2 regions of the Klebsiella sp. PK01 genome follow, and region 2 is predicted to be linked to the other one. Evidence: predicted binding sites of a transcription regulator. Region 2 holds the regulator's gene; the other holds the start of a gene.
The links. Region 2 encodes LexA, which represses DNA repair genes until DNA is damaged. Its sites were predicted from a motif close to TNCTGTATGTACATACAGNA; they were not measured.

Region 1: a site for LexA is predicted at 2,953-2,972, ahead of dinG (ATP-dependent DNA helicase DinG). Genes of this name have one in related genera too.

Annotation. Positions count from the first base shown of each region.
Region 1 covers NZ_JBYEZM010000004.1:591,687-597,937, forward strand. The annotation lists gene hlyD (secretion protein HlyD) at 1-510, opposite strand, end outside; gene cecR (transcriptional regulator CecR) at 507-1,184, opposite strand; gene rhlE (ATP-dependent RNA helicase RhlE) at 1,444-2,790, shown strand; gene dinG (ATP-dependent DNA helicase DinG) at 2,986-5,130, shown strand; gene ybiB (DNA-binding protein YbiB) at 5,181-6,149, shown strand.
Region 2 covers NZ_JBYEZM010000006.1:34,881-41,131, reverse strand. The annotation lists gene zur (zinc uptake transcriptional repressor Zur) at 1-38, shown strand, start outside; gene AC22LX_RS19000 (CsbD family protein) at 119-328, opposite strand; gene dinF (MATE family efflux transporter DinF) at 504-1,829, opposite strand; gene lexA (transcriptional repressor LexA) at 1,900-2,508, opposite strand; gene AC22LX_RS18985 (diacylglycerol kinase) at 2,631-2,999, opposite strand; gene plsB (glycerol-3-phosphate 1-O-acyltransferase PlsB) at 3,130-5,553, shown strand; gene ubiA (4-hydroxybenzoate octaprenyltransferase) at 5,605-6,251, opposite strand, start outside.

The DNA of each region.
Region 1 (6,251 bases), on a different contig from region 2:
ATATTGACGCAGTTTGTCCTGCGCCGATTTTAAGGTCGCCTGCGCCTGATCGCGTGAAGAACGGGCGTTTTCGAGGTCGTTGGCTGAAATCGCGCTGCTGGCGCGCAGGCCGAGCTGACGTTGATAAAAATTCTGCGCATAGACCCAGGCGGCCTGCGCCTGGTTCACCGCGGCCGCCGCCTGCGCAATCTCTTCGGCACGGTAGCCCGCCATCATCAAATCGTACTGCGCCTGGGCGGTGGAGACGTTGGCCTGCGCCTGCTGCAGCGCGTTCTCATACGGCGCGCGGTCAAGTTCGCCGAGGGTTTGCCCGCGGCGAATTTCATCGCCTTCATCGACGTTCAGGGTTGCCAGCCGTCCGCCGACGCGGAAGCTCATATTCACAGTGCGAATATCGACATTGCCATAGAGAGTGAGATCTTTCGCCTGGCTGCTTTGATACCACCACCAGGCGCCGCCGATCGCGGCGAGCACGATGACGACCAGTAGAACGACGACGGGTTTTTTCATGATCCCAGGCTCCTTTGCGCTAACCCTTGCAGAATGAAATCGATATGACAGGTAATCACCTGAAAAATTTGTTCAGCCTTTTGTTGATCGAACTGCGCCCAGCCGGTACGCAGTAAAATGGTTTCCCGCCCGAGGCGGAAGGCCAGCACCTCGCCAAGCAGGGCGTGGGTGTGCAGAATCATTTGCGTATCGTTGGCATCGCGCCCGGTCCAGGCGGCGATAAGCCGCGTCAAATAGCTATGTAGCGGGGCGATAACCTGCTGGTGGATAAGCTGGTAAGCCGCCGTAGGGGAGAGCTGCTCGCGAGAGATAAATTTGCTGAGGTTGACCGTGTCGTCCTGGGTCAGCAGCAGACTCATATCGCGGCAGCTGCGCAGAATCAATTCCCGCAGCGCCGGTTTGTCGGGGGGCGTCTGGGCGAGCAGGGCTTCGGCCGCTTCGGCATGCGGGCGGAAATTCTCGCCGATACAGTCGGCAATCCACTGCGCGCAGGCGAGATACAGGTCGTCTTTCGAACCGAAATAATAGGTGATAGCAGCGATATTTTGCCCGGCCTGCGCGGCGATATCGCGGGTCGTCGCATGGAGGCCATACTCGCCGAATTGCGCGATGGCGGCGGCGATAAGCTGGCTTTTGGCTTGTTCGCCTTTACTGGTCACGGAGGTACTGTTCATCGCACTCTAAAAAATTAATCAATCGATTGATTAAGAATAGAGGCGATTCGCTGAACTGTCCATCATGATGAATACTAAAAGTTACCCGGCGCAAGCGTGCATTATTTTGCTGGTAATTCCTGCGGGGATATTTTATGCGGTTCGTCACAAAATCTGCTAGACTGCGCCCCTTCATGGCATTGTGGTTTTTGCCATCTCTATCGCAATAATCTCCCTGAAAACTACGCCCTTAAACGGGCCGGGGCGGTTCGGAGTTGTTATGTCTTTTGATTCCCTTGGCCTGAATCCCGATATCCTGCGCGCCGTCGCCGAGCAGGGCTACGTTGAGCCGACCCCTATCCAGCAGCAGGCGATCCCGGCAGTACTGCAGGGCCGCGATCTGATGGCCAGCGCCCAGACCGGGACCGGCAAGACCGCCGGTTTTACGCTGCCGCTGCTGCAGCGCCTGACCCAGGAGCAGCCGCACGCGAAGGGGCGCCGTCCGGTGCGCGCCCTGATCCTGACGCCGACCCGCGAACTGGCGGCGCAGGTGGGCGAAAACGTCCGCGACTACAGCAAATATCTGAATATCCGCTCGCTGGTGGTCTTCGGCGGCGTGAGCATCAACCCGCAGATGATGAAACTGCGCGGCGGCGTCGATATCCTCGTCGCCACCCCGGGCCGTCTGCTGGATCTCGAGCACCAGAACGCGGTCAGCCTGGATAAAGTTGAAGTGCTGGTACTGGATGAAGCCGACCGCATGCTGGACATGGGCTTTATCCACGACATCCGCCGCGTGCTGGCTAAACTGCCGCCGCGTCGTCAAAACCTGCTGTTCTCCGCTACCTTCTCCGACGAGATCAAAGCGCTGGCGGAAAAACTGCTGCATAACCCGCTGGAAGTCGAAGTGGCGCGCCGAAACACCGCCTCTGAGCAGATCACCCAGCACGTTCACTTTGTGGATAAGAAACGTAAGCGTGAACTGCTCTCGCAGCTGATTGGCGAAGGCAACTGGCAGCAGGTGCTGGTCTTTACCCGCACCAAGCACGGCGCCAACCATCTGGCGGAGCAACTGAATAAAGACGGTATCCGTAGCGCCGCTATCCACGGCAACAAGAGCCAGGGCGCGCGTACCCGCGCGCTGGCTGACTTTAAATCCGGCGGCATTCGTGTGCTGGTCGCCACCGACATCGCCGCGCGCGGGCTCGACATCGAAGAGCTACCGCACGTGGTTAACTATGAGTTGCCGAACGTGCCGGAAGATTATGTACACCGTATTGGCCGTACCGGCCGCGCGGCGGCGACCGGCGAAGCGCTGTCGCTGGTCTGCGTGGACGAGCATAAGCTGCTGCGTGATATCGAACGCCTGCTGAAAAAAGAGATCCCGCGTATTGCTATTGCCGGTTATGAGCCGGATCCGTCGATTAAAGCGGAGCCGATTCAAAACGGTCGTCAGCAGCGTGGCGGCGGAGGCCGCGGTCAGGGGCAGGGACAGGGACGCGGCGGTCAGAGCCAGGGCCGTAGCCAACAGGCGCCGCGCCGTCAGGATGGTGAAGCGCCGAAAGCGCGTACCCAGGACGGTAAACCACCGCGTCGTCGTCGCCCGCGTAAACCTGCCGGCGAATAAGACGCTGTCGCCTGGGACGATAAAGCGCTCAGGCATCATCACGGCTCGTCTGCCCGCGTGCGCGGCGGCGGGCCGTTTTTTTGCCGTTCATCTCGCTTTTTATCGAGCGCGATTCCACCCCTTACAGAAAGCAATACCTCCTGGCCGGCAAAAATGGCACAATAGTGGCTGTTTATACAGTATTCAGGTTTTCTCATGGCTTTGACCGCTGCGCTAAAAGCGCAAATCGCCGCCTGGTATAAGGCGCTTCAGGAACAGATCCCGGACTTTATCCCCCGAGCCCCGCAGCGGCAGATGATCGCCGATGTAGCGAAAACGCTCGCCGGGGAAGAGGGGCGGCATCTGGCTATCGAAGCGCCGACCGGCGTCGGCAAAACGCTGTCATATCTGATCCCCGGCATCGCCATCGCCCGTGAGGAACAAAAAACGCTGGTGGTCAGTACCGCCAACGTCGCGCTGCAGGATCAAATCTACAGTAAAGACCTGCCGCTGCTGCGCAAGATTATTCCCGACCTGCGCTTTACCGCCGCCTTTGGCCGCGGCCGCTACGTTTGTCCGCGTAATCTGGCGGCGCTGGCCAGCACCGAGGCGACGCAGCAGGACCTGCTGGCGTTCCTCGATGACGATCTGACGCCAAAAAACCAGGCCGAACAAAAGCTGTGCGCGACGCTGAAAACCGATCTCGACGGCTATAAATGGGACGGCCTGCGCGACCATACCGATAAGCCCATTGACGACGCCCTGTGGGGGCGGCTGAGCACCGATAAAGCCAGCTGTCTTAACCGCAACTGCCACTACTACCGTGAATGCCCGTTTTTCGTGGCCCGCCGCGAAATTCAGGAAGCGGAAGTGGTGGTGGCCAACCATGCGCTGGTGATGGCGGCGATGGAGAGCGAAGCGGTGCTGCCGGAGCCGAAAAACCTGCTGCTGGTGCTTGATGAAGGCCACCATCTCCCGGACGTCGCCCGCGATGCCTTAGAGATGAGCGCGGAGATAACCGCGCCCTGGTACCGGCTGCAGCTGGATCTGTTCAGCAAGCTGGTGGCGACCTGCATGGAGCAGTTCCGTCCGAAGACCGCGCCGCCGTTGGCCAATCCGGAACGGTTGAACGAACACTGCGAAGAGCTGTATGAGCTTATCGCCTCGCTCAATAATATTCTCAATCTCTATATGCCAGCCGCCCAGGAGGCGGAGCATCGCTTCCCGATGGGCGAACTGCCGCAGGAAGTCATGGAGATTTGTCAGCGGCTGGCCAAGCTCACCGAAATGCTGCGCGGGCTGGCAGAGCTGTTTCTCAACGATCTCAGTGAAAAGACCGGCAGCCACGACGTGGTGCGCCTGCATCGTATCCTGCTGCAGATGAACCGGGCCCTTGGCATGTTCGAAAGCCAGAGCAAGCTGTGGCGGCTGGCCTCAATGGCGCAGTCTTCCGGCGCCCCGGTGACCAAGTGGGCCACCCGCGAGGTCCGCGACGGCCAGATCCATGTCTGGTTCCACTGCGTTGGGATCCGCGTCAGCGATCAGCTCGAACGTCTGCTGTGGCGCAGCGTGCCGCATATTGTCGTCACCTCGGCGACGCTGCGTTCGTTGAATAGCTTCTCGCGTCTGCAGGAGATGAGCGGTCTGAAAGAAAAAGCGGGCGATCGTTTCGTGGCGCTGGACTCGCCGTTCAATCACGTCGAGCAGGGAAAAATTATTATTCCGCAGATGCGCTATGAGCCGCTTATTGATAACGAAGAGCAGCACATCGCCGAAATGGCGGCTTTTTTCCGTGAGCAGGTCGAGAGCAAAAAGCATCTCGGTATGCTGGTGCTGTTCGCCAGCGGGCGGGCCATGAATCGCTTTCTGGAACATGTTACCGACCTGCGCCTGATGCTGCTGGTGCAGGGCGACCAGCCGCGCTATCGGCTGGTCGAGCTACATCGTAAACGCGTTGAAGGCGGCGAGCGCAGCGTGCTGGTTGGCCTGCAATCTTTTGCCGAAGGGCTGGATTTAAAGGGCGAACTGTTAAGCCAGGTGCATATCCATAAAATCGCCTTCCCGCCGATCGACAGCCCGGTGGTGATCACCGAAGGCGAGTGGTTGAAAAGCCTCAACCGCTATCCCTTTGAGGTACAAAGCCTGCCGAGCGCCTCATTCAACCTGATTCAACAGGTCGGGCGCCTGATCCGTAGCCATCAGTGCTGGGGCGAAGTCATTATTTACGATAAGCGCCTGCTGACCAAAAATTACGGCGCGCGATTGTTAAATGCGTTACCGGTATTTCCCATAGAGCAGCCGGGCGTTCCCGAGGTTATAGTAAAAAGCAAAGCAAAACAGACGCGTCGCCGACGCCGCTAAGCGCATAAGCGGTCCGGTCGGCGGAGCCTACCGCTGGAGGGAGCAAGTCGATGGATTACACCAAAATCATCAAAGAAGTCGGGCGCGGTAAAAATCACGCTCGCGACCTGGATTTAACCACGGCCCGTGCGCTGTATACGCGGATGTTAAACGGCGAAGTGGACGATCTGGAACTGGGCGCTATTCTCATCGCGCTGCGCATCAAGGGCGAAGGCGAAGCCGAAATACAGGGCTTCTATGAGGCGATGCAGCTACAGACCCTCCGCCTGACGCCACCGGTAGCGAAACCGATGCCGATTGTTATCCCCAGCTATAACGGCGCGCGCAAACAGGCCAACCTGACGCCGCTGCTGGCGGTACTGCTGCATAAACTCGGTTTCCCGGTGGTGGTTCACGGCGTCAGCCACGATCCAACCCGCGTCCTGACCGAGACCATATTTGCGCTGATGGGGATCCCGGCCACCACCCACGCGGGTCAGGCCCAGGCGCGTCTCGACAGCCATGAGCCGGTCTATATCCCGGTCGGCGCGCTGTGCCCGGCGCTGGAAAAGCAGCTGGCATTGCGTTGGCGGATGGGGGTGCGCAACAGCGCCCATACCCTGGCCAAGCTGGTGACGCCGTTCGCTGAAGATGCCGCGCTGCGGCTGTCGAGCGTCTCGCATCCGGAATATGTCGGCAAGGTCGCAGCGTTCTTTACGCAAATCGGCGGTCGGGCGCTGTTGATGCACGGTACCGAAGGCGAAGTCTATGCCAACCCGCAGCGCTGCCCGCAAATTAACCTGATTGATGCGGCGGGAACCCGAGTGTTGCATGAGCGGGCCGACGAGATTGCGCAGGAAAAAGTGGCATTGCCGGAATCCAAAGACCCCGAAACCACCGCGCGCTGGATTGAGCGCTGCGTGAGCGGTAGCGAGCCGGTTCCGCAGTCGCTGAAAATTCAGCTTGCCTGCTGCCTGGTCGCCACCGGTCAGGCGACTTCGCTCGCCCATGGTCTGGCGCAGGTTGCCGAACGCTGGTAAACGGACAAAAAAAAGCCCGTCCGGTGGCTCGGACGGGCAAATAAGGGTATTTAAAAGGTCTTTTCAGGGTTAATTCAGTGGCATTTCAGAGTGTTGCTGCGA
Region 2 (6,251 bases):
ACGATCATACCATCCAGATTAAAAAGAAAGCCCGCTGAGTCGGGCGACATCAGCGGGAAGCTACGGCATATCACTATGCCGTTAGACAGGCATAAACAGGGGGTCAAAACCGCATTCGCTACCAGCGCGTATCGTTCTTACGCTCCCAGTCAGACACCTCTTTTTCGGCCTGATCTTTCGCGTAGCCGTAACGCTCCTGAATTTTACCGACTAGCTGATCGCGCTTCCCTTCAATGACCGTCATATCGTCATCGGTCAGTTTACCCCACTGTTCCTTGGCTTTACCTTTCAACTGTTTCCAGTTACCGCTGATTTCGTCTTTATTCATCATTACGTCCTCATGATTCGGTGGGTTAACAGCCCGTTTTGTTCCGGACATGGTAATAACTATAGATGACAATGCTGACACCGATTCGTTATTCGGAATTTTTAACCATCAGGCCAATTGAACACGCTGGGAGAATTTTCCCGGCTCGCGCTGCGCTCGGCCGGGCTATTTGCATTCAGGAGGGTGAATTAAACCAGGTGCCACGCTGCCAGTGGCGGCGCCAGATGAGCGCCAGCGAAAGCCCACGCAAAGCCAGGAACACGGCCAGCGCCAGCCACAGGCCGTGGTTGCCGAGCACGGGCACAGAGAGCAGCGTCACCGCAAATCCCGCAGCGGCCACCGCCATGCTATTACGCATCTCCGCGCCGCGCGTCGCGCCGATAAACATGCCATCCAGCAGATAACACCAGACGCCAATCACCGGCAGGATCAACTGCCAGAACAGATAGCGGTCGGCCAGCTGCTGCAATGATGGGATAGAGGTCAATAGCGCGATGATATGCTCACCGGCCACGCTGTAGATTAACGCGAACGCCAGCGCGACCATTCCCGACTGCCGACAGGCCGCGCGCCAGACTTCCAGCAGTTGGCTACCGTCACGCGCGCCGTAAGCCTGCCCGGAATGGGCTTCGACGGCATAGGCAAAACCGTCCAGCGCGTAAGCGGTAAAGGTCAGCATGGTCATCAGTACCGCATTGACCGCCACCACGTCGCTGCCAAGACGGGCGCCGAAGACGGTGATGGCGCCAAAACAGAGCTGCAGTAGCAGCGAACGCAGCATGATGTCGCGATTAAGCGCCAGCAGGCGCCGCATATTGCCGCGCCAGGCTTCCTTCAACATGGCAAGCGTCACGCCGCGCAGCGCCAGCACCCGTTTCGCCATCAGCAGGCCGATGATAAAGGTAGCGTATTCCGACAACGCCGTCGCCAGTGCCGCCCCCTGCACGTTCATATGCAGCCCCATCACCAGCCACAGATCGAGCACGATATTCAGCAAGTTGCCGACCACCAGCAGGATCACCGGGGCGCGGGCGTACTGCACGCCAAGCAGCCACCCCAACAGCACCAGGTTGGCCAACGACGCCGGGGCGCTAAGCCAGCGGATTTCGAGGAACCGTCTGGCCTGCTCCAGTACCGCCTCGCTGCCGCCGACAATATGTAGCGCGAGGTCAATGAGCGGCATGCGGAACAGAACAATGAGCAGCCCGGCGGCCAGCGCCAGGATCAGCGGTTGCACCAGAGCGCGCGCCAGCCGCTGCGGATCTTTGGCGCCGTAGGCCTGAGCGGTTAAGCCAGTGGTGCTCATTCGCAGGAACAACAGCAGCATAAAGAGGAAACTGGTGGCCGTCGCGCCGACGGCGACGCCGCCAAGGTATACGGGGCTATCAAGATGGCCGACAACGGCGGTATCGACCAGCCCCAACAGCGGAACGGTAATGTTCGAGAAAATCATCGGTAGCGCGAGGCGCCACAGTGCTTTATCGGCGGCGTTGAGCAGCATGCAGAGGGACCAGACAGAGGAGGAACATCGCAGCGTCATGCATCATGATGACGCTGCGTTAGGACGGGAGTTACAGCCACTCACCGTTACGGATCACGCCGACGGCCAAACCTTCAATGGTGAAGCTCTGCTGGCGCAGATCGACGACGATCGGGGAAAACTCGCTATTTTCCGGCAGCAGTTCAACGACGTTGCCCTGCTTTTTCAGACGTTTTACGGTGACTTCTTCATCGATACGCGCGACGACGACCTGGCCGTTACGCACGTCCTGAGTTTTATGTACCGCCAGCAGATCGCCGTCTAGGATACCGATGTCTTTCATCGACATCCCGCTAACGCGCAGCAGGAAGTCGGCATTTGGTTTAAACATCGCCGGGTCAACCTGGTAGTGACCTTCAATATGCTGCTGCGCCAGCAGCGGTTCGCCTGCGGCGACGCGGCCGATCAGCGGCAGTCCGTGTTCTTCTTCCGTCAGCAGACGAATGCCGCGTGAAGCGCCGGAGACGATTTCAATCGCGCCTTTACGCGCCAGCGCTTTGAGGTGTTCTTCCGCCGCGTTTGGGGAACGGAACCCCAAGCGCTGAGCAATTTCCGCACGCGTCGGCGGCATGCCCGTTTGGCTGATGTGATCCCGGATGAGATCAAACACCTCTTGCTGCCTGGTCGTTAACGCTTTCATTCCGCCCCCTGGGTGTATATACAGTTATGCTGTGAGTATATACAGCTAATGGTGATTTTGGAACCACATATCATATAAAAATCAGGAGATTCTTTGCGTTTTGCGAGCGTTGCCGACAAGACTTAGCGGTAATGCGACCACAACAGCATAGTCCAGGTGATCAACGCGATGATTATCGCCAGCAGTACCGCCGCCGAGCCCATATCCTTGGCGCGCCCGGAAAGTTCATGATGCTCAGGCCCGATACGGTCAACCACCGCTTCAATCGCGCTGTTAAGAATTTCGACTATCATCACTAACAGGACCGAGCCAATGAGCAGGACTCGCGTAATGATATCGACATCCAGCCAGCAGGCTATCGCCACGGCTACAATGGCGGCGACGCCTTCCTGGCGGAAAGCGGCTTCGTTCACCCACGCCGCGCGGAAACCTTTCCAGGAATAACCTGCTGCTTTAATGATTCTGGTTAACCCAGTGGTATTATTGGCCATCAAAAAGAACCTTTTAATGTAAATGACGTCGCTGAGTGTACGTGTTTGCCGTGTGACAACGGAAATTTTGTACGCTTTCTGTTATTCTTGCCGCGCATTTGCATGATTAACCAGAGGCTTCACATCGTTTATGTCCGGCTGGCAACGAATTTACTATAAATTACTGAATTTACCATTACGGGTGCTGGTAAAAAGCAAGTCTATTCCGGCAGAACCTGCTCAGGAATTAGGGCTCGATACCTCGCGTCCGATAATGTACGTCTTGCCTTATAACTCCAAGGCGGACCTGCTGACCCTGCGCGCCCAGTGCCTGGCGCATGACTTACCCGACCCTTTTGAACCGCTGGAAATCGACGGCACCCTGCTGCCGCGCTACGTTTTCATCCACGGCGGCCCGCGCGTGTTTACCTACTACACGCCGAAAGAGGAGTCCATTAAGCTGTTCCACGACTACCTAGATCTGCACCGTAATCATCCCGATCTTGACGTGCAAATGGTGCCGGTCTCGGTGATGTTCGGCCGCGCCCCGGGTCGCGAAAAAGGCGAAGAGAATCCGCCGCTACGCATGCTTAACGGTATTCAGAAATTCTTCGCCGTCTCCTGGCTTGGCCGCGATAGCTTCGTGCGTTTCTCGCCTTCTGTCTCTCTGCGCCGCATGGCGGATGAGCACGGTACCGATAAAATCATCGCCCAGAAGCTGGCCCGCGTGGCGCGTATGCACTTCGCCCGTCAACGTCTGGCCGCCGTCGGCCCGCGTCTCCCTGCCCGCCAGGATCTGTTCAATAAGCTGCTGGCATCGAAAGCTATCGCCCGCGCGGTAGAAGATGAAGCGCGCAGCAAGAAGATTTCTCACGAGAAGGCCCAGCAGAACGCCATCGCGCTGATGGAAGAGATTGCCGCTAACTTCTCTTATGAAATGATCCGCCTGACTGACCGTATTCTCGGCTTCACCTGGAACCGTCTGTATCAGGGGATTAACGTGCATAACGCCGAGCGCGTACGCCAGCTGGCGCATGACGGCCATGAGATTGTCTATGTGCCCTGTCACCGTAGCCACATGGACTACCTGCTGCTCTCTTATGTGCTTTATCATCAGGGGCTGGTGCCGCCGCATATCGCCGCCGGCATAAACCTCAACTTCTGGCCGGCCGGGCCGATTTTCCGCCGTCTGGGCGCTTTCTTTATTCGCCGTACCTTTAAGGGCAACAAGCTCTACTCCACGGTATTCCGCGAATATCTTGGCGAGCTGTTCAGCCGTGGCTATTCGGTGGAATACTTCGTCGAAGGCGGGCGTTCCCGTACCGGCCGCCTGCTGGATCCGAAAACCGGCACCCTGTCGATGACTATCCAGGCAATGCTGCGCGGCGGTAGCCGCCCCATCACCCTGGTGCCGATTTATATCGGCTACGAGCACGTGATGGAAGTCGGTACCTACGCCAAAGAGCTGCGCGGCGCGACAAAAGAAAAAGAGAGCCTGCCGCAGATGGTGCGCGGCCTCAGCAAGCTGCGTAATCTCGGCCAGGGCTACGTTAACTTCGGCGAACCGCTGCCGCTGATGACCTACCTCAATCAGCACGTGCCTGAATGGCGCGAAGCCATCGATCCTATCGAAGCTGTCCGCCCTTCCTGGCTGACGCCGACGGTGAATAATATCGCCGCCGATCTGATGGTGCGCATCAACAATGCCGGGGCGGCCAACGCCATGAACCTGTGCTGTACGGCGCTTCTGGCGTCGCGTCAGCGTTCTTTGACCCGTGAGCAGCTGACCCAGCAGTTGGATTGCTACCTCGACCTGCTGCGTAACGTGCCGTACTCCACCGATTCGACCGCGCCGACGGCTTCCGCCGGCGAGCTTATCGACCACGCACTGCAGATGAACAAGTTCGAAGTCGAGAAAGACACCATCGGCGATATCATCATCCTGCCGCGCGAGCAGGCGGTGCTGATGACCTACTATCGCAACAACATCGCCCATATGCTGGTGATGCCGTCGCTGCTGGCCGCTATCGTGACCCAACATCGCCGCATCACCCGTAGCGAAGTGCTGCGTCATGTCGAGATGTTCTATCCGTTCCTGAAAGCCGAGCTGTTCCTGCGCTGGGAAAAAGAGGAGCTGGCGGGCGTTATCGATGCGCTGATGGCAGAGATGCAGCGTCAGGGCCTGGTGGTGCTGAATGGCGATGAGATGAGCGTCAACCCGGCGCACTCTCGTTCCCTGCAGCTGTTGGCCGCCGGCGCGCGCGAGACGTTACAGCGCTACGCGATCACCTTCTGGTTGTTGAGCGCCAACCCGTCCATCAACCGCAGTACGCTTGAGAAAGAAAGCCGCACCATGGCGCAGCGTCTGTCGGTACTGCACGGTATCAACGCGCCGGAGTTCTTCGATAAGGCGGTGTTCAGTACTCTGGTGCTGACCCTGCGTGACGAAGGCTACATCAGCGATACCGGCGATGCCGAGCCGGCAGAGACCCTGAAGGTCTACCAGATGCTGGCGGATTTGATTACGTCGGATGTACGTTTGACGATTGAAAGCGCCGCTCAGGACGACGCATAACGTTGCGGCTTCTGTTCCCCGGCTCGCGCCGCGAGTCGGGGAAAGAAGGATTTACTGCAGATAGCTCATCGCCAGACCGAGAAACAGCACCAGCCCAACGTAGTTATTATTCATAAACGCTTTGAAGCAGTTATCGCGTTCGCGCTTGAAGATAAGCTTCTGCTGCCAGACAAACAATCCTGCCGCGATAAACAGCGACCAGTAGAATTCCCAGTTCAGCCCATTCAGCCAGCCCACCGCGCCCATCAATACCAGCACGGCAACCTGCAGAATACCGATAATCAAACGATCGTTTTCACCGAACAAAATCGCCGTCGACTTAATGCCAATTTTGACATCATCGTCGCGATCGACCATCGCATACTGGGTATCGTAGGCTACCGCCCACAAAATATTGGCGAGGAACATCAGCCAGCAGCTGAGCGGCAGCGCTTCACTTACCGCCGAGAAAGCCATCGGGATCGACCAACCAAAGGCCGCGCCCAGCACTACCTGCGGCAGATGGGTATAGCGCTTCATAAAGGGGTAGACCCAGGCTAGCGCCAGCGCCGCAACCGACAGCAGGATGGTCATGGTATTGAGCGTCAACACCAGCAAGAAGGAGAGCCCCACCAGTACCGCGAACAATATGCGCGCTTCTTTTTCGGTGACCTCGCCGCTTGGTAGCGGGCGACGAGCCGTACGCTTAACGTGGCCAT